DNA from 4 places in the Pseudarthrobacter sp. MEB009 genome. Region 1 is predicted to be linked to each of the others. Evidence: predicted binding sites of a transcription regulator. Region 1 holds the regulator's gene; each other region holds the start of a gene.
What was found. The regulator HrcA, encoded in region 1, represses chaperone genes, less so after heat shock. The targets are predictions, from matches to a motif close to TTNGCACTCGNNNNNNNCGAGTGCNAA.
Positions count from the first base shown of each region.

Region 2: the regulator HrcA is predicted to act here: its motif matches at 2,760-2,786, upstream of groES (co-chaperone GroES).
Region 3: the regulator HrcA is predicted to act here: its motif matches at 1,478-1,504, upstream of QRN07_RS06830 (FmdB family zinc ribbon protein).
Region 4: the regulator HrcA is predicted to act here: its motif matches at 2,602-2,628, upstream of groL (chaperonin GroEL).

Region 1 covers NZ_JARVTC010000004.1:305,125-310,117, forward strand. Annotated here, with positions in the region: gene dnaJ (molecular chaperone DnaJ) at 1-1,092, opposite strand, end outside; gene hrcA (heat-inducible transcriptional repressor HrcA) at 1,187-2,200, opposite strand; gene QRN07_RS03410 (DUF3097 domain-containing protein) at 2,376-3,224, shown strand; gene QRN07_RS03415 (DUF4870 domain-containing protein) at 3,341-3,760, shown strand; gene QRN07_RS03420 (2'-5' RNA ligase family protein) at 3,783-4,295, shown strand; gene hemW (radical SAM family heme chaperone HemW) at 4,324-4,993, opposite strand, start outside.
Region 2 covers NZ_JARVTC010000007.1:179,556-184,548, reverse strand. Annotated here, with positions in the region: gene QRN07_RS06765 (acyltransferase family protein) at 1-518, opposite strand, end outside; gene groL (chaperonin GroEL) at 620-2,230, opposite strand; gene groES (co-chaperone GroES) at 2,310-2,603, opposite strand; gene QRN07_RS06750 (DMT family transporter) at 2,828-3,760, shown strand; gene QRN07_RS06745 (glycosyltransferase 87 family protein) at 3,685-4,062, opposite strand; gene QRN07_RS06740 (phytanoyl-CoA dioxygenase family protein) at 4,090-4,911, opposite strand.
Region 3 covers NZ_JARVTC010000007.1:201,402-206,394, reverse strand. Annotated here, with positions in the region: gene galU (UTP--glucose-1-phosphate uridylyltransferase GalU) at 1-712, opposite strand, end outside; gene QRN07_RS06835 (5-formyltetrahydrofolate cyclo-ligase) at 823-1,443, shown strand; gene QRN07_RS06830 (FmdB family zinc ribbon protein) at 1,560-1,832, shown strand; gene cpaB (Flp pilus assembly protein CpaB) at 1,977-2,759, shown strand; gene QRN07_RS06820 (DUF4011 domain-containing protein) at 2,728-4,993, opposite strand, start outside.
Region 4 covers NZ_JARVTC010000014.1:188,749-193,741, forward strand. Annotated here, with positions in the region: gene QRN07_RS15200 (ABC transporter substrate-binding protein) at 1-714, shown strand, start outside; gene groL (chaperonin GroEL) at 795-2,423, opposite strand; gene QRN07_RS15210 (ABC transporter substrate-binding protein) at 2,712-3,992, opposite strand; gene QRN07_RS15215 (cold-shock protein) at 3,992-4,198, opposite strand; gene QRN07_RS15220 (LytR C-terminal domain-containing protein) at 4,358-4,993, opposite strand, start outside.

The DNA of each region.
Region 1 (4,993 bases):
CATACCGCCGCTGGCCGCGAGCTTGCCTTCGGTGATCTGCTCCCCGCGCAGCTTGGCCAGCTGCCGCAGCAGGTCCTCCTGGGCCTGGTCCAGCCTCGCGGGCGTCTCCACCTGGAGGTGCACCTTAAGGTCGCCGCGGCCGTACCCGCGCAGGTGCGTGACGCCGAGGCCGCGCAGCGTGATGATCTCCCCGGACTGGGTACCGGGCTTGACGTCGATGTCCTGGCTGCCGTCGAAGGTTTCCAGGCTGACGTCGGTTCCCAGCGCAGCCGCCGTCATGGGAATGTTCAGTGTGGCGTGCAGGTCGTCGCCGTCCCGGACGTAGGTGGCGTCGTTGTTGACGCGGATCTCCACGTACAGGTCGCCGGCAGGGCCACCCGCAGGGCCGGCTTCACCCTGGCCGGAAAGCTGGATCCGGGTGCCCGTGGCAACGCCTGCGGGGACCTTGATGGTCAGCGAACGGCGGCTGCGGATGCGTCCCTGCCCGCTGCACTCGTTGCAGGGGTCCTTGATGACCGTGCCGAAGCCTTCGCAGGTACCGCACGGCGCCGCCGTCATGACCTGGCCCAGGATGGACCGGACGGCCCGCTGGACCTGGCCGCTGCCACCGCAGATGTCGCAGCGTTCCGGCGAGGTGCCGGGCTGGCAGCAGGAGCCGTCGCAGGTGGGGCACGTGACGGCGGTATCCACCTCCAGCTTCCGGTTGACACCGAAAACGGCGTCCTTAAGTTCGATCCGAACGCTGATCAGGGCGTCCTGGCCGCGCCGGACGCGGGAGGCCGGGCCGGCCGAGCCGCCTGCGCCGAAAAAGGTGTCGAAGATGTCCTGGAACGCGAAGCCCTGGCCGGCATAGCTGCCGCCGCCAAAGCCGTTGTCAGTGCCGTTTTCGTTGCCGGTGGTGTCGTAGACCCGCCGTTTCTGCGGATCCGACAGGACCTCGTAGGCATGCGTGACGGCCTTGAAACGGTCGGACGCGTCGTCCCCGGGGTTGACGTCCGGGTGCAGGGTGCGGGCCAGTTTGCGGTAGGCCTTTTTGATCTCTTCGCCCGTAGCCTCCGGTGAGACTCCAAGGACGTCGTAGTGGCTGCTCAAAGTTCGTGTCTCTTCCTTGTTGTACTGCCGGCAGTTCGACTGCCGGTGTTGCTCTTGGTGCCCTGTCGGCGCGCGGCCGACCGGGCAGGCCTGTTCAGGGACCCAGGATCCGGGACAGGTATCGGGCCACAGCCCTGACGGCGGCCATGGTGGTGGGGTAATCCATGCGGGTTGGTCCAAGGATGCCGATTTTCGCGGTGCTGTCCGGACCGTAGGCGGTGGCCACCACCGATGCCTCGGCCAGCCCGTCGTACGGGTTTTCCCGGCCGATACTGACCGCAACACCGCGGGGGTCCTGCGCCATTTCGCTGAGCAGGCGGAGCATCACCACCTGCTCCTCCAGGGCTTCCAGGACGGGTCCGATGCTGAGCGGGAAATCCACGTTGGAGCGGGCCAGGTTGGCGGTCCCCGCCATCACCATACGTTCCTCGCGGCTGTTCTGCCCCAGGATCTCCAGCCCGTTGGCCAAGGCCTGCGCGGCCTGGCGGTGGACAGGCGCCACGGCGGACACCACCGCGGGCAGCACCATGCTGAGCCGGCCCAGCGGCGTCCCGGCAAGGGTCGCCAGGAACCGGGTCCGCAGGCCGGCGAGGGCGTCGTCAGCAAGGTCGTGGCCAACGTCAATGACCCGCTGCTCCACCTTGCCGCTGTCGGCAATCAGCACAACCAGCACTTTCCGGGGGGCGAGCAGGACAAATTCGATGTGCCGGATCTGGGCCCGGCTCAGGTGCGGGTACTGGACCACTGCCACCTGGTTGGTCAGCTGGGAGAGCATCCGGACCGTGCGGTCCAGGACATCGTCCAGGTCATCGGAGCCTTCCAGCAGCGACTGGATGGCCCGCCGTTCCGGCGGCGACAACGGTTTGACCGCGGAAATCTGGTCCACAAACAGGCGGTAGCCCTTGTCCGTGGGGATCCGGCCGGCGCTGGTGTGCGGCGCCGTAATGAGGCCCTCGTCCTCCAGGGCCGCCATGTCGTTGCGGATCGTGGCGCTGGAGACGCCAAGATGGTGCCGCTCCACGAGGGCTTTGGAGCCCACGGGTTCGCGGGAATGGACGTAGTCCTCCACGATGGCCCGCAGGACTTCCAGCTTGCGTGGCTCGCTCATAGTCCACCTCCATCCGGGATTGGGGCCGCCGCGCCGCCTGGGCAACGCGGCCCCGTCAGTTAGCACTCGGCATGCCTTAGTGCCAACAGTCTATTACGCCCCGCCCCGTTGTTAGCATTGGTACCGCTCCGGGCGAAATTCCGGGCCACGAACCAACTGCGAGGCGGAGTCAACCATGGATTACCAGAACTGGGGGCCGGCAGACATGTCCACCCCGGCCCGCACCACCCTGCCCGAGGTCCCGGTGGAGCGCGGAATGGTTTTGGAGGACGTCCAGTCCGGCTGGGTCGGTGCCGTAACCCGGGTGGAGAAGTCCGGCGGCATGCATGTGGTGGCCTTGGAGGACCGGCGGGGAAAGTCCCGGTCCTTCCGGTTGGGGTTCGGCTTCCTCCTGGAGGGCCGGCCCATCAAACTGGTTCCGCCTGCGCCGCGTGCCGCTCCCACCACTGCGGCGGGCCGGACCGCTTCCGGTTCCGTTCGGGTGGCCGGCCAGCGCGCCCAGGTGGCGAAGGCAAGCCGCATCTGGGTGGAGGGCAAGCACGACGCCGAGCTGGTGGAAAAAGTCTGGGGCGATGACCTCAGGGTGGAGGGCATCGTCGTCGAGCCTCTCCACGGCATCGATGACCTGGCCGGTGCGGTGGCGGCCTTCAACCCCGGTCCAGGCCGGCGGCTGGGCGTCCTGGTGGACCATCTGGTACCCAACTCGAAGGAATCGCGCATTGCCGATGCCGTAATGGCCTCCCCCGGCGCGGCCGGGAACGTCCTGATTGTGGGCCATCCGTATGTGGACGTGTGGCAGGCCATCCGGCCCTCCGTGCTGGGCATCGCGAAGTGGCCTGCCGTGCCGCGCGGGCAGGACTGGAAAACCGGGATCCTGGCCGCATTCGGCTGGCCGCACCAGACCAAGGAGGACGTGGGGCTGGGGTGGCAGAAACTCCTGGGTGCGGTGCATACCTATGCGGACCTCGAGGCCTCGCTTCTGGGCCGGGTGGAGGAAGTCATCGACTTCCTCACGGTTCCCTAAAGCAGTCTTCCGGCCAACACCCAGTATTCTGGGTAGACCAGCACCTGCCACTCCCGGCGGGGGCGGCCGGCGCCTCAGCGCCGAACGCACTATTGCATCTTCGAAGGAACACAACTGTGGCAGACAACGCACGCGGGCACGGGGACCCGCAGGGCCGCCAAAGCCGGTCCGAATACCACGGCGTCCCGGCCAACGCGCTGCCCCTGACGGCCAGCGAAGACCGGCAATGGGCCACGCTGGCGCACTTCGGCGGCATCCTGGGCTGCATCCCGTCGCTGCTCGTCTACCTCATTTTCCGTGATCGTGGACCATTCACGGCCCAGGAATCCAAGGAAGCCCTCAACTTCAGCCTGCCTCCGACCATCGCGGCAGTGGTGGCGAACATCCTGGTCTTCATCCCGGTGATCGGAAACATCTTCGCCGTCGCGGCGGCCCTCATCTGGATTGCCCTGACCTGCTACTCCGTGGCAGCAGGGATCCGCGTCAACCGCGGCCAGCCCTACCGCTACCAGTTCAACCTCCGCTGGATCAAGTAACACCGCCTGACGGCCGGGTCCCGTGCGAAGCATCGAGCTGACCTTCGACGGTCCCGCCGAGGCGTGCATCCGGGCGGACTGGGCCCGGCTGGCCGCGGCGGGCCTGCCCAGCCTGGGCTCCCATACCGCCCCCAGCAACAGGCCCCACATCACGCTCGCAGCGGGCAACAGCCTGGCTGTTGCGGCCGAAGCGGCCGGGCTCTGGGCGGGCCTTCCACTGGACGTCCGCCTGGGCGGGCTGGTCCTCTTCCCTGCTGGGAAAGGCAAATACGTCCTGGCCCGGCTGGTGGTGGGATCAAGGCAACTGCTGGCCCTCCACGCCGGCCTGCACCGGCAGGCCAACGACGCCTTGCCCCTCACCCGCCCCGGCGCCTGGACCCCGCACGTCACGCTCGCCCGCCGGATTCCGGCAGAGCTGCTGGGCGCGGCAGTGGGGACCCTGGCCGCCACCCTCGAGGCCCGGTGCACCGACGCGCGGCTGTGGGACAGCACCACCCGGACCGTTACGGCACTGAACAGTCCGCCAACGGCCTGAGCCGTTAACCGCGCCGGCTGCGGGTCAGTCAGTCCGGGAGGATCCGCCGCACCACGGCGTCCGCCAGCAGCCTGCCCTTGAGGGTGAGCACGAGTGTTCCGCGGAACGCCGCAGTGGGTTCAACCAGGGAATCGGCGATCAGGCCCGCCACCTGCCGGCGGCCGGCATCGCCCAATGAGTCAATCCGGAGGCCGCCGCTGAGCCTGGCCGCCAGCATGACCCGCTCCACGTTGCGCGTTTCCGCATCCAGCGTCTCCCGCCCGGCAGCGGGCGAGACGCCCTGGCCCAGCCGCCCCGCGTAGGCGGTGGGGTGCTTGACGTTCCACCAGCGGACCCCGCCAACATGCGAGTGGGCGCCCGGCCCGATGCCCCACCAGTCGTCCCCCCGCCAGTAGGCCAGGTTGTGGCGGCAGGCCTGCTCCGGAGTCCGTGCCCAGTTGCTGACCTCATACCAGCCAAGCCCGGCTGCGGTGATCAACTGGTCGGCGAGTTCGTACTTGGCCGCGTGGTCGTCGTCGTCAATTCCAGGCACTTGCCCGCGCCGGATCTGGGCTGCGAGCTTGGTGCCGTCCTCCACAATCAGGGCGTAGGCGCTGATGTGGTCCGGTTCGTACGAAAGGGCGGTCTCCAGGGAGAGGCGCCAGTCGTCCAACGATTCGCCGGGGGTGCCGTAGATGAGGTCGAGGCTGACCGCCAGG
Region 2 (4,993 bases), on a different contig from region 1:
AAGATGAGCGGCCACAGGATAAAAACCTGCCCCTGGATGGAGAGGGACCAGAAGTGCTGCAGCGGACCGGCCCCGCTGTGGTCAGCGGCATAGTAGTCCACGGCCTGCTTCTGCAGGAGCCAGTTCTCGAAGTAGAACATCGCAGCCCAGCCGTGGTCGATCAGGTCCAGCCAGCGGGTCCGGGGCAGCAGCAGGGCCGCGGCCGCGAGGGTGGCCACGATCACCGTGACCGCCGCGGGAAGCAGGCGGCGGAACAGGTGCAGCCAGTGTTTGAAAAGAGCCACCGGTTCGCGGCGGTCGTAGCGGCCGGTGAACTGGAGGGTCATCAGGAACGCGGAAATCAGCAGGAAAACATCAACGCCGCCGGAGACGCGGCCAAACCAGACGTGGTACGTCACCACCATCAGGACAGCGAGCGAACGGAGGCCCTGGATCTCGGCGCGGAACGTGGATTTCCGCTTGCCGGCAGGCTTTTTGGGGTCCACACCGGGGGGCGACGAGGTTCTCGCAAACGACACGGGACGATCCTCCAGCGGTAGGCAAAGCATCAATTCTACCGGAGAGACGCCGAAGGCCGGCCCGGCAGACGCCGGACCGGCCTTCGGAAAGCGGATTCAGCCTAGTGGCTGTGACCCGCGTGCTCGTCTTCATCAGCGGGCTTCTCCACCACGAGGGTTTCGGTGGTGAGGACCAGCGCTGCGATGGAGGCAGCGTTGCGGAGGGCCGCACGGGTGACCTTGACCGGGTCGATGACACCGGCGCCGATCAGGTCCTCGTACTCGCCGGACTTGGCGTTGAAACCGTTGTTGGTTTCGAGCTCGGCAACCTTGGCCGTGACAACGTAACCGTCGAACCCGGCGTTCTGGGCGATCCAGCGCAGCGGCTGGACCAGTGCGCGGCGGACGATGCCAACAGCTGCTGCTGCGTCACCTTCGAGGGCCAGGACAGCGGAATCCTCGTCCAGGGCCTTCAACGCGTGGATCAGCGCGGAACCGCCGCCGGCCACGATGCCTTCTTCGAGGGCGGCGCGGGTGGACGACACAGCATCTTCGATGCGGTGCTTCTTTTCCTTCAGCTCAACCTCGGTGGCTGCGCCGACCTTGATCACGCCGATGCCGCCGGCCAGCTTGGCCAGGCGTTCCTGGAGCTTTTCCTTGTCCCAGTCGGAGTCGGTGCGGGTCAGCTCGGCGCGCAGCTGGGCAACCCGGGCTGCTACGTCTTCTGCCGAACCGGCGCCGTCAACGATGGTGGTGTTGTCCTTGGTGACCGTGATGCGGCGGGCAGTGCCCAGCACCTCAAGGCCAACCGTGTCCAGGCTCAGGCCCAGCTCCGGGGAAACAACCTGCGCACCGGTGAGGGTGGCGATGTCCTGGAGCATGGCCTTGCGGCGGTCGCCGAAGCCCGGAGCCTTGACGGCAACCACGTTCAGGGTGCCGCGGATGCGGTTGACGATCAGGGTGGAGAGGGCTTCGCCGTCAACGTCCTCAGCAATGATGAAGAGCGGCTTGGAGCTCTGCAGCGCCTTTTCCAGCAGCGGCAGGAAGTCCTGCACCGAGGAGATCTTGCCCTGGTTGATCAGGATCAGGGCGTCTTCGAGGACAGCTTCCTGGCGTTCCGCGTCGGTGACGAAGTACGGGGACAGGTAGCCCTTGTCGAACTGCATGCCTTCGGTGAGGACCAGTTCGGTCTGCGTGGTGGAGGACTCCTCGATGGTGATCACACCATCCTTGCCGACCTTGCCGAATGCTTCGGCGAGCAGTTCGCCGATCTCATCGCTCTGGGCCGAGATGGCTGCAACGTTGGCAACCTGGGTGCCTTCAACCGGGCGGGCGTTCTCGAGCAGGCGGGCGGCGACGGCTTCAACGGAAACCTCGATGCCGCGCTTGATCTGGCCGGGAGCGGCGCCGGCGGCAACGTTGCGCAGGCCTTCCTTGACCAGTGCCTGGGCCAGGACCGTAGCCGTGGTGGTGCCGTCGCCGGCAACGTCGTTGGTCTTGGTGGCGACTTCCTTGGCCAGCTGCGCGCCAAGGTTTTCGTACGGGTCATCCAGTTCGACCTCACGGGCGATGGTCACGCCGTCGTTGGTGATGGTCGGAGCACCCCACTTCTTGTCCAGGACGACGTTGCGGCCGCGGGGGCCGAGCGTCACCTTGACCGTGTTGGCGAGCTTGTCGATGCCGGCTTCGAGCGACCGGCGGGCAGCGTCGTTAAACGCAAGCTGCTTTGCCATGGTTTTGTCCTTTCAAGACAGAAACCCCGCGCGGCTGACCAGCTAAGAGCATGACCAGCAGCGCGGGGATCCGGGAGGGTTACTTTACGACGATCGCCAGGACGTCGCGGGCGGACAGCACGAGGTACTCGGTGCCGCCGGTCTTGACTTCGGTTCCACCGTACTTGGAGTAGATAACGACGTCGCCAACGGCTACGTCAACGGGAACGCGGTTGCCATCTTCGAAGCGGCCGGGGCCGACTGCAACAACTTCGCCTTCCTGCGGCTTTTCCTGCGCGGAGTCCGGGATGACCAGGCCGGAAGCCGTGGTCTGCTCGGCTTCGAGCGGGCGGACAACAATACGATCCTCAAGAGGCTTAATAGAGACCGACACTCGGACCTCTCCTTTACGTCAGCAAATTTGTGGACTGGAAAGCTCTCCCGCCTGGCTGGCAAACCGTCGTCGCGGTGCCGGCAGCAGCCTGGCTGGCAGCTCTTCATGTGTTAGCACCCTCCTAGGGAGAGTGCTAATAGAGACTCTATGTAAGGGTTAGCACTCGGTCAAGGTGAGTGCCAGCATTTCGTCATGGGCGGACAGCGTGGCTGTACATTTGAGCGGTGCGGGCAGCCATCTACCTGATTCTTGCGAACCTCTTCTGGGCGGGCAACTTCGTGGTGGGCCAGGCCGCCGTGAAAACCATGGAACCGCTCCAGCTGACGTTTTGGCGCTGGGCCCTGGCCGCCGTGCCGCTCCTGGTCCTGGCGCAGGCCGTCGAGCGGCCCGACTGGAGGGCAGTGTTGCGCCACTGGCGGGTGCTGCTGCTCCTGAGCGTGCTGGGCATGAGCGGCTACACGCTGCTGCTGTACAGCGCACTGCAGCACACCTCAGCCCTCAACGCTTCCCTTGTGACAGCCGCCAACCCCGCGCTGATCGTGGTGCTCTCGGTGGTGCTGCTGCGGGAGCGGCCACGTCCGCTGGGGTGGGCAGGCATCGGGCTGGGCCTGGCCGGGGTGCTGCTGGTCCTCTCAGGCGGAGATGTGGAACGGCTGCTGACCTTCTCGCTCGGCGCGGGTGAACTCCTGATCGTCGCGGCCATCACCGTCTGGGCCCTGTATACGATCATCGCCCGGCGGCTGTCCCTGCCGGCCATCACGGCCACAGCGGTGCAGGTGGCAATGGCTGCGCTGGTCCTCGCCCCGGTGGCGCTGGCTGCCGGCGCCGGACTCCCGGCCACGGCATCGGGCAACTGGTCGCTGGCGTACATCGCCGTGTTCCCGTCGCTGGGGTCCTACCTGCTGTGGAACCTGGCGCTGAAGCGGACGTCAGCGGCCAACGCCGGAAACTACCTCAACCTGATCGCGGTCTTCACAGCGGTGATCACGGTGCTGCTGGGCCAGCCCATTACGGTCCCGCAGGTCCTGGGCGGCGTCCTGGTGATCTCCGGCGTCCTCCTGACCGGCGCCGGCCGGGCCCCTCAGCCGGTCAGCCCGTCGAATCCCACGTCCTCGCCGGCGTCGGCCTCCGGGTTGCCCTGGTTCCGCCGGCGGTAAAGCAGGAACCCGGCGGCCGCGGCGGTCAGCAGGGACACCACCAGCAGGATGATGCCGACGGCCCGGGCGCCGGCATAGAGGCCCCGGATGTCCCGGGCTTCCTGCGTGTCATCGGAGATGTTGTTGCCGCCCACCGAGTACACGGTGGCGTTGAAGGTGTCGAGGAAAAAGATGATGACCAGCAGCGCGATGCAGACTACTGCCACCACCGCCGCGGCAATCAGGGCGGGGCGGGCAAATCCAACCCGTCCCGCCGCAGGCCGGTTCGCTCCGGGCCCCGGGACCTCTGTATTTTCCGCCATGCCGTCAACACTATCGGCATGGGTGCATCAGTGGAGGCCGGATTCCGGGTCTCCGGGCAGCGAGCCGCAGGGGCCGCCGTCCTCGTTGCTGGCGCGGGCCACGGGGCGTCCGTCAAAATCCATCATGGCCGGGGCGTACCAGCGGCCCACGTGGGTGGCCGAGGCCGGCATGTAGTGGGAGATGAAGGAACGGCGCCACTGGCTGCTGGTCCGGTTGGCATCCGAGCCGTGGACCACGCTGCCGTTAAACAGCAGCACGTCCCCGGGCGCCAGGGAAAGCTTGACCGGCTCGTGGCCCTCCGGCGGCTGCACACGCTCCTTGGTGAAGCTTTCCGCCGGGTCCGACGAATCGGGGCAGACCACCTCCATGTCCTGCGTTCCGGGGCACAGCTGCAGTCCGCCGTTCTCCGGCGTGGAGGGGTCGATGGCCAGCCACGCCGCCAGGCAGGACTGGGGTTTGATCTTCAGGAAGTAGTTGTCCTGGTGAAAGGCCTGCCCGCGGGCACCCGGCGGCTTGAAGTAGTACATGGACTGCACGGCGATCGGCTCGTCCGCCATCAGCTGGGTGAGCACCGACTTCACCCGTGGATCGAGGAGCCGTTGTTTGCTGCCTGCGTCAAACAGGTGCGGGTGGAACATCCTCGGGTAGCGGGCCAGCGGATCCGTGCCGGACTGCGGCGCCCAATGCCCCTCGATGGGCTCGCCGGTTTCTGCGAGCGCGTCGAAGTGCTTGGCGCAGTCCGCCGCTTCGGCGGCGCTGAACAGTCCCCTGGCCACCGTAAATCCGGTGTGGTGATAGGCGTTGACCTGGTCCTGCGTCAGCCGGTAGGCGGGTGTTTCTACGTGCATTCTTCTCATCCTCTGCAATTGGGTGGGCTTCCATCATCGAATCCCACGCTGCGGTCCGGCATGGCAAGGCCTCTCATCTGCA
Region 3 (4,993 bases), on a different contig from region 1:
CATCCGTCAGCTGGATTTCACCGCCACGGCCCGGTCCCGTCTTTTCAAGGACGCCGAACACAGCGGGGTGCAGCACGTAGCGGCCAATGACGGCCAGGTTTGACGGCGCTTCCTCGACGCTTGGCTTCTCCACAAGCCGGTTGACGCGGACGTAGTCCTCTCCTGCAACCGCCTCGATGTCGGCGCAGCCATAGGCACTGATCTGCGACGGTTCAACTTCAATGAGTGCGACGACGGACCCGCCGGTTTTGGCCTGGACGTCAATCATGGTGGCAAGGAGTTCGTCGCGGGCATCGATGAGGTCATCGCCCAGGAGCACGGCGAAAGGTTCGTTGCCCACGTGCTGCCTGGCGCGCAGGACGGCGTGGCCCAGCCCGTTGGGGTCACCCTGGCGGACGTAGTGGATGTCCCCCAGGTTGCTGGCCGCCTGGATCGAGGCGAGTTTCCGGGTATCCCCTTTTTCGGCCAGGGTTGATTCCAGGGCCGGCACGCGGTCAAAGTGGTCTTCCAGGGCGCGCTTGTTGCGCCCCGTAATCATAAGGATGTCGTGCAGCCCCACGTGCACGGCTTCCTCCACCACATACTGGATGGCAGGCTTGTCCACCACAGGAAGCATTTCCTTGGGCATGGCCTTCGTGGCGGGAAGGAACCTGGTCCCCAGCCCGGCGGCGGGGATAACGGCTTTGCGCACTCTGGGGTTACTGGTAGTCACGGGACTAATCTAACCTCAGCGTCAACCATTCAGTAATCAGCACAGGCGTTGCCTGCACCGCGGAAACATCGCGGCCCGGCCCGCCGACACCGGCTTCCAAGGATGTCACCATGAGCGATGAAAACGCCACGGCGAAGGAGAACCTCCGGACTGAGCACCGGCGGCGGCGCTCCACCCGCAGCGCCGAGGGACTCGCAGCTGCCGGAGCCGGCCTCGCCCTGCACGGCCTGGACTGGGCCGACGCCGTCCTCGGCGGCCGTCGGGAAACCGTTTGCGCCTATCTCAGCGTGGGGACGGAGCCGCCCACCTTGCCCTTGATCCAGGCCCTCCATGCAGCTGGCCACCGCGTGCTGCTCCCCGTGTGCGAAGCCGAACGCGAGCTGAGCTGGGTGGACTGGCGGCCGGGGGTGCAGTTCGAACGAAGCAAGTTTGCTCCCCTGCTGGAGCCCACAGGCCCAAGGCACCCGACAACGGTTGCAGGGCAGGCTGCCCTGCTGTTCCTGCCGGCCACCGCTGTGGACCGCGATGGGAACCGCCTGGGCCAGGGCGGCGGATATTACGACGTGTTCCAGTCCCACCTGGCGGCAGCAGACCGCCACATCCCCCGCGCAGCAGTGGTTTTCGACGACGAGATCCTCCCCGCCGGAAGCATTCCTGCAGAACCCTTCGACAGGCCTATCCCCGCAGTCCTGACCCCGTCCGGCTTCCATCGCCTCTCCCGCCAGGATTGACCCAGCACTGAAGCCGCCGGCTGGAATGCTAGAATTGGCACTCAGGCCCTGCGACTGCTAATGGAACACCAATCGGCAGCACGGGACCTTCCCTTTGCCCAAGAGGAGGAGCACCAGTGCCAACCTATGCCTATGCCTGCAAGGACTGCGGCCACGTCTTCGACATCGTGCAGTCGTTCACCGACAGCACCCTGACCACGTGCCCCGAGTGCGGGGGAAACCTGCGCAAGAAGTTCAACAGCGTTGGTGTGGTCTTCAAGGGCTCCGGGTTCTACCGCACGGATTCCCGTGACGCCAAGGGAAGCACCGTCTCGCCTGCGCCTTCGGCCCCCGCGGCTGCGGCCGCCACACCTGCTGCCGCCCCGGCTGCGGCCGCCAAAGCCAGCTAGCACCCCTTCGGGTCCACCCGCCTGAGCAGGGGGTACGACGGCGGTCCCGGCTTTGTGCCGGTGCGCACCTGTGCTTGACCCGGCTTTGTCCACATAGCAGCTGCCCCTGTGTCATGCGGGGTTTCGTCGCGCTTACGGTGAAGCATGCGCGCTTCCCCCTACCGCCAGCGCCGCGGCAACATTCCTGGACAACGCGTGCACGGCAGTTCAGGCCGCGGCGGCTGGAGCAACGGGTCAAGGGCCACCCGGCGTTTCGGGGCCTGGCTGGGACGCAACCGTAGGCTGGCCGTTGCCCTGCTCCTGTGCGCCGCCGCGGCCATCACTGTCCACCGGCTCACTCCCGCCCCGCCCGCGTTGGCCGGGGTCCTGGCGGCGGCACGTGACCTTCCGGCGGGGACGGCGCTGCAGGCGTCGGACCTAGCTGAGCTGATGGTGCCTCCCGGCCTGCTCGCTTCCGGTTTCCTGCAGGACCCCGGCCAGGTGGCGGGCATGCAGCTGGCAGCCCCAGTGCGCAAGGGCCAACCGCTGGCGGACACGCTGCTGGTGGGTCCGGGCCTCCTGGCCGGGACAACTCCCGGGTCGGCGGCCGTGCCGCTCCGGATGGCCGATCCGTCCTCGATCCAGCTGGTGGCGCCGGGCCAACTGGTGAACGTGGTGCTTACGCCCTCGGACGGCTTCGAACCCCTGGCACCCTCAGAAGTCCTTGCCAAGGGAGTGCCGGTCCTGTGGACCTCCGGCAAGGGCGCCCAGGACGGGCAGTGGCTTGGCACGGCTGAGACCGAGGGCCTGCTGGTGGTTGCTGCCGACAGCAGCCAAGCCGAGCGCCTGGCCGGGGCGTCCACGCGGGGCCGGCTGTTTTTTGTCCTTGTTGGCCCGCCTTATCAGCCCGCTGCCATCAGCCCCAGTGCGGCGGCTTCTGTTCCTTGAGCCACGCATCGTGGTCGTCCTCGCGGTCGCCCCAGCCCTTGGGATCGTCCTCCGCCGCCTTGGTGGGGAGGATGCCGGCGGTCCCTGCAGTGCCGTTGGCCGGAGTGTCCGCCGGTTCAGCGGCCGTGGACGGGTCAGTGCTGCTGCCGGCAGGCTGCTCTCCTGCGGCGGCATTTGTCGTTTCGTTCGCGGCCATGGTGCCCGCCTCCTCGTTGCCCGGGCCGGTGGCCCGTAGGTCGTCTGTGTCCGGTTCAGCGCCGCCGGCGCCGGGGTTCCGGGTGTCCGGCAGGTCCGCAGCTTCGGCGGCGGGAGCCGCTGCAGGGCCTGCGGCCGGTTCCTGGGCAGCAGCAGCCGGCTCATTCACGGCAACCGCAGCAGCGGCCCGTTCCTGGCTGGCCGCGGCGGACCGCCTGGCAGCCTGCCCTGCCGCGCCGATTCCGTTCAGTGCCTGGTCCACGTCGTCGTCCAGGAAGCCCGTGGCATGATCTGTCCGGGCGGGCAGGACCATCCGCTCAAGTCCCAGGTATTCCGCGATCCTGTCCGCGCAGGCGGACGGGTCTGTGAAGACTTCAATGGTCCACAGCGGCATGTACCGCCAGCCCAGGCGCTCCAGCAGCTCCGGCCGCAGCCGGCTCCGTTCACGGACGCTCATGCTGCGGTACTGCCCGGTGCCGTCGGATTCGATCGCCACCGGCCGGTTCAGGGCGGAATCGTCCTGGCCCATGGTGCTCAGCGGATCAGCGGCGGCCACCACATCGATGGCGCCGTCGTACTGGTGCCACACCCTGGCGCCGCGGGCCCGCAGGCGGTCTCCGAGGTCTGCAACCAGCGGGTCTGCACCGAGGGCCTGCTCGCTGGCCGCGGCCCGGGAGGCGGGCGTGCCAAGATCCGTGTTGCCGGAAATCTCCCGGTCCAGCAGCGAATAAAGGTCCACTGCCCCATGCGTAAGGCGGGTGTGGTCCAGGTCCTCGGGCCGGAAGCAGGTCAGCACGTGCATGGACTGCCGGGCGCGGGTCATGGCCAGGGCGAACTTCTCCCGGCCACCATCGGCAGAGAGCGGCCCGAAGTTGTGCAGTGCCCGGCCATGCGGGGTGCGGCCATAACCCGGCGAGAAGATGACGTGGTCACGGACCAGGCCCTGCGCGCGTTCCAGGTCGACCACCCGGAAGGATTCGGGGCCGGCGCCGAAGAACCCGGCAAGGCCGGGGTGGTTGGGCAGCTGCAGCCTGATGGATTCGCCGATCCGGGCGGCGTGCCGGAGGCTGGCTGTGACGACGGCCAGGGAGACGCGGGGACGCCGGCGGGCGTGTTCAAACACCAGGTCCACCACCCGGCTGACCTCTGCCACTACGGATTCGACGCCTTCGTGGTCGGCGCTGGGCAGCCCCGTGCCGTCCGGCAGGTATTCCACCAGCAACGCGCGGTCCAGTCCGGTTGCGGACTGGCCCTCCGGCAGCCGGCGGAGGCCGGAATCGTAGAAGTTCTTGCTCAGCTGGAGGACCAGGTCCTCGTCCACTGCACGGTAAACGAAGTTCAGGGACCATACCGGCAGGACAGCTGCCAGCGCGCTGTAGGCGCTCTCCACCCGCTGGTGGGCGGTCTCACCCGGGGCCAGGCGTTCGACCCCCACGGTGAAGGTCCGCGGGCTGGCGATCCTGGCGTCGCCGAAGGCAATTACCTGGCGGGCTCGGGCGATCGACGGCAGCACGGCCTGCAGGGACGTGGCCTCGGCGTCGAGGATGACCACGGCGTCAAAGCGCTGTTCGGCGGGCAGCAGGCCTGTCATCAGGTACGGGCTGACGGACCAAACGGGCACCAGCCTCCCGATCAGGTCCGGTGCCTGTGCGGTGAGCGCAGGCAGGGAGACGCGGCCGTCCTTAAGGAGGCTGCGCAGGAGATCAGCCTGGCGGGGCTTCTCTGCGATGGCGGTTCGCCAGTTTTCGGCCAGGTCCCAGCGAAGCCGGGCAGCGCCGCTGGCCACGTGGGCGTTATCGGCCAGCCGGTATTCCGCTTCCAGCGTGCGCAGGGCATCGCCGTCTGACATGGCCAGGTAGTCGTCGCCGCTGATCATTGCTTCGAGGGCCGACTGCCACCAGGCCAGCTCAAGTTCCGCGGCCACGGAGCCAGCCGGTACTTCCCGGGCAGCGAGGTCGTCCAGGAGTTCACCGAGGCCATGCTCGCGCATGTTCTCCACCAGGAGTGTGCGCTCCGGCAGGGTCTTCAGGGTGTCGGTG
Region 4 (4,993 bases), on a different contig from region 1:
GGCAGCAACGAGGCGGACCTGATCATTTGGCTCCGGCAGCACGGCGAAGCCCTATATTCCGCTGATGGAAAGCTGGACTTCGACACCGCAACCGCCGCCTCCTTCTGGGAACGGCTGAAGGAACAGCGCGATTCGAAGGCCAGCCCACCGGCCACGGTGGCGACGGAGGACTCAGGGGCCGGCCTGGAGGAAAGCCTCTTCGGCACCAACCGCGTAGGCATGGCCTGGTGGTGGACCAACCAGCTGGGTTCCCTTGAAGCCACTACCGGGGGCAGCATCAAGATGCTCCGGGCCCCCAGCACGGACGGCTCCTCGGCGGACAATGGCATGTACTACAAGCCCACCATGTTCTGGTCCGCGTCGTCCCGATCCAAGCACCCGGCCGAGGCCGCGACGTTCATCAATTACCTGACCAACAACCCTGAAGCCGGCAAGATCCTGATGACGGACCGCGGCGTGCCCACCAACACGGACATCGTCCAGGCCATCACCCCGGACCTGAAGCCGGCCGATACCACGGTGGTGTCCTTCCTGAAGGACATCTCCCCGGACATCAAAGCCGCGCCCGCCGTTCCGCCCGTCGGCGCCGGCAGCGTCCAGAACGTCATCAAGCGCTTCACTGACGAGGTGCTGTATGACCGGCTTAGCCCGTCAGCTGCAGCCGAAGGCTTCCGGAAGGAAGTTGACGAAATGCTTTCCAGCGCACGTAAGTAAAAGTCCACACACCAAAGCGGCCCCCTCCGAGGAGGGGGCCGCTTTGGTGTACGGCGGGACTGGTCCCGGCGAAGGGGTGGCTAGAAGCCGCCCATGCCGCCCATGTCGTCGCCGCCGCCTGCGGGGGCGGGGTTCTTCTCGGGCTTGTCAGCAACAACTGCCTCGGTGGTGAGGAAGAGACCGGCAATGGAGGCCGCGTTCTGCAGGGCAGAGCGGGTCACCTTGACGGGGTCGTTGATGCCGGCTGCCAGCAGGTCGACGTATTCGCCGGTGGCTGCGTTCAGGCCGTGGCCTGCGGGCAGGCCACGGACCTTGTCAACCACAACGCCCGGCTCCAGGCCGGCGTTGTAGGCGATCTGCTTCAGCGGAGCGTCGATGGCAACGCGGACGATGTTGGCGCCCGTTGCTTCGTCGCCGGAGAGCTGCAGGTTGGCGAACGCCTTGGCGCCGGCCTGGATGAGGGCGACGCCGCCACCGGCGACGATGCCTTCTTCAACGGCTGCCTTGGCGTTACGCACGGCATCTTCGATGCGGTGCTTGCGCTCCTTGAGCTCAACTTCGGTAGCGGCACCGGCCTTGATGACTGCAACGCCGCCGGCCAGCTTGGCCAGGCGTTCCTGCAGCTTCTCGCGGTCGTAGTCCGAATCGGAGTTTTCGATCTCGGAACGGATCTGGGCAACGCGGCCGGCAATCTGGTCGGCGTCGCCTGCACCCTCAACGATGGTGGTCTCGTCCTTGGTGACAACAACCTTGCGTGCCTGGCCCAGGAGTTCAAGGCCTGCAGTTTCGAGCTTCAGGCCAACCTCTTCGGAGATGACCTGGCCGCCGGTGAGGACGGCGATGTCGGCCAGCTGGGCCTTGCGGCGGTCGCCGAAGCCCGGAGCCTTGACGGCGACTGACTTGAAGGTGCCGCGGATCTTGTTCACGATCAGCGTGGCCAGGGCCTCGCCTTCGATGTCCTCGGCGATGATCAGCAGCGACTTGTTGGACTGCATGACCTTTTCGAGGACAGCAACCAGTTCCTTGACGTTGGAGATCTTGGAGTTGACGATCAGGATGTACGGGTCCTCGAGGACCGTTTCCTGGCGCTCTGCGTCAGTGACGAAGTACGCGGAAATGTAGCCCTTGTCGAAGCGCATGCCTTCGGTGAGCTCGAGTTCCAGGCCGAAGGTGTTGGATTCCTCGACCGTGATGACGCCTTCCTTGCCCACCTTGTCCAGGGCTTCGGCAATCAGCGCACCGATTTCGTCGTCACCGGCAGAGATCGATGCCGTGGCAGCGATTTCTTCCTTGGTTTCGATTTCCTTGGCGGAGTTCAGCAGCTCGGCAGTAACTGCCTCGACTGCCTTCTCGATGCCGCGCTTGAGGGAGAGCGGGTCGGCGCCGGCGGCAACGTTGCGCAGGCCTTCCTTGACCAGTGCCTGTGCCAGCACGGTGGCGGTGGTGGTACCGTCGCCAGCGACGTCGTCCGTCTTCTTGGCAACTTCCTTGACCAGCTCTGCGCCGATCTTCTCGTAAGGATCGTCCAGCTCGATCTCCTTGGCGATGGAAACACCATCGTTGGTGATCGTGGGGGCGCCCCACTTCTTTTCGAGGACGACGTTGCGTCCACGCGGGCCGAGGGTGACCTTAACGGCGTCGGCGAGGATGTTCAGGCCCCGCTCAAGGCCGCGGCGTGCCTCTTCATCAAATGCAATGATCTTGGCCATAACGGCAGTAGTCCTTTCGGGGACAGACGTTAAGAATGAACCTTCGCTGCGGTGCCCGCGACGGACGACCTTTCGCCGGTGGCCTCTGTATGCCCCCGGGTCCGGGTCTCACTTCAGGAAGGTGTTTCTCTCGCTCCGAATCCGGCGCCAGGCGCTGCCGGCCGGAACCGGACATCGCTTAGCAGTCGATACGTCAGAGTGCTAACTCAATAATTAGCACTCTCCACGTGTGAGTGCAAGCGAATGAAGCCCTGTTCCGCTCTGCGCAAAGAGGCGTGGGACGGTGCCTTAGCTCCCGGCCCGGCCCGCCGTCTCGGTGCCTGAGGCTGCCGGCACGTTGTCGTCGCCGTACCTGAACACGCTGTAGGTGGCAGCGGTGATGTCCCCGTTGGCGTCGAAGGCAACCGGCCCTGACTCGCCGTCGTAATTGATCCCCGGGCCCGAACCCGCTGCCGGAAGGCAATCCGCGTAGGAAAGGCAAGGCGTCACCGCCGGAGCCGTCGCGGTTGCCTCGGTTGTTCCGCCGGAGACGGCGATCAGGTTGGCGGCGATGGATGCGCCGGAGTCGTCGTCCGCCTTGGCTGCAGCCAGCACGGCCAGGGTGACGGCGTCGAAGGTTTCGGCGGCGAAGGAGACGTCTTTGAGGTCCGGCGCCACTGCCAGCAGCCTGGCCTGGAAGGCGGGCGTGGGCAGCTTGCCGGGGACCAGGGCGCGGGCCCCGGTCAGTGCTTTGGGGGCCAGCGCGGAACCGTACCTGGCGAAGGCGCCGTCGCTGAGGATGAGGCGCGTGCCGGGAACCCCCGCCTTGGCCAGTTCCTGCAGGGCCCCTTCCGCGCCGTCACGTGCGATGAGGATTACGGCTCCCGGGGCCGCGGCACCGGCTGCTGCCGCCGCACTGCGTGCCTCTCCGGGTTTGAACGCGGTGTTGGCCACCACGTCCAGGCCGGCCTGGCGGGCCGCTTCCGCAGCGGCAGTGGCCACGTCCTTGCCGTAGGCGCTGTCCTGGTACAGCACCGAAACTGTGGTGGCGCCGCCGTCCCCGGCGAGTTTGGCGAGCAGCGGGCCCTGGGCAACGTCCGCGGCCGCGGTGCGGAAGTAATAACCGCCGCTGTCGATTGCGGTGAGGCCTGCAGCCGTGTTGGCGGGCGAGATGAGTGGCGTGCGTGCACGGGAGAGCACATCGATGGCTTCGGCGGCATGGCTCGAATCGGTAGGCCCGATGACCACGTCCGCTTCGGATTCCACCAGCCGGTGGGCCTGGGCTGCCGTGTCCTGCCCCGCCGTGGCAGGCAGGAGTTCCACCTGCCTGCCCTTGAGCCCGCCGTCGGCGTTGATTTCCTTGACTGCCAGCCTGGCCGCGGCCTGCTGGGAATCGTTGAGGTGGCTTCCGTCGCCGGTGTTGTCCAGGATAAGGCCCACCCGCAGGACGCCGTCACCGGAAGCAGCGGCCGTGGCGGCCCCATCGGTGCGGGCGTTGCCGGTCATCCCGGAGCATGATGCCAACGCCATGGAGGCGCCCAGCATCAGCGCCAGGGTCAGCGGAAAACGGCGGGTCGCGGGAATGCCCATCACCCTGCGGGCCGGACGTTATCGGCCTGCGGGCCCTTTTCGCCTTCGCCCACGTCGAGTTCCACGCGCTGGCCTTCGTCCAGGGCCCGGTAGCCTTCCCCCTGGATGGCGGACCAGTGGACAAAGACGTCATCGCCGGACCCGTCCACGGTGATGAAGCCGTAGCCCTTCTCCGCGTTGAACCACTTGACGGTTCCCTGTGCCATGCTGACCCACCCATTTTTCCATTGGGCCCGTCAGCGGCGCCGCGTAGGGCACCGGATCCGGACCAAGCCTGAAATGTCACTCTAGCCAATGTCCGGCCGCTGCCGCTGGCGCCGGTCGGGGCTGCCGGGAATAGTTATTCGGGCGTGACCGGACGGGCGTTACTGGAAACCGGGGCCCACCACAACCACCAGCGGCACCTGGAATTCGGTGCTGCTCACCACTGTGGGGATGTCCAGGAGGACTGCGAGCGCCTGCGCGTTGGCCTGCTGCTCGGCTCCTGCATAGAAGATGACGGAGCCCTGCTGCGGGGCACCGGCCCAGTTGCCAACCTGGCCCAGCTGCCAGCCATCGGACTGCACGGTGGCGCCAACACTGGTGGCCAGCCCTGCGATACCGGCGGCGTTATAGACGGCCACGGGCTGGGTCTTGTCAGCGGCCGCTGCGGTGGTTGCCGGGGCGCTGGGCTCCTGCGATGCACCGGCGGCGGGTCCCCCGGTGCTGGCCGGAGCGGGTTCCGCGGACGGCGAGGTGGTGTCCCCGGGTGCTACGGCCGACGGAGCGTCAGTCCCTGCAAGCGGCGCTTCCTGGCTGGTGCCTGCCTGGCTGCCGGGACCGGTGAAACCGAGTTTGGGGAGGACCAGGAAGGACACCAGTCCGATGGCCAACGCGGCGATTCCCACGGCCAGGATGGGCCACAACCGCGTCCGGGACGGGGCCGTTGCCGTTGCCGTTCGGTGGACACCTTGGCGGGACGCGGTCTGGGGAACCTTGTCGAATTCGTCGCGGGCGTATTT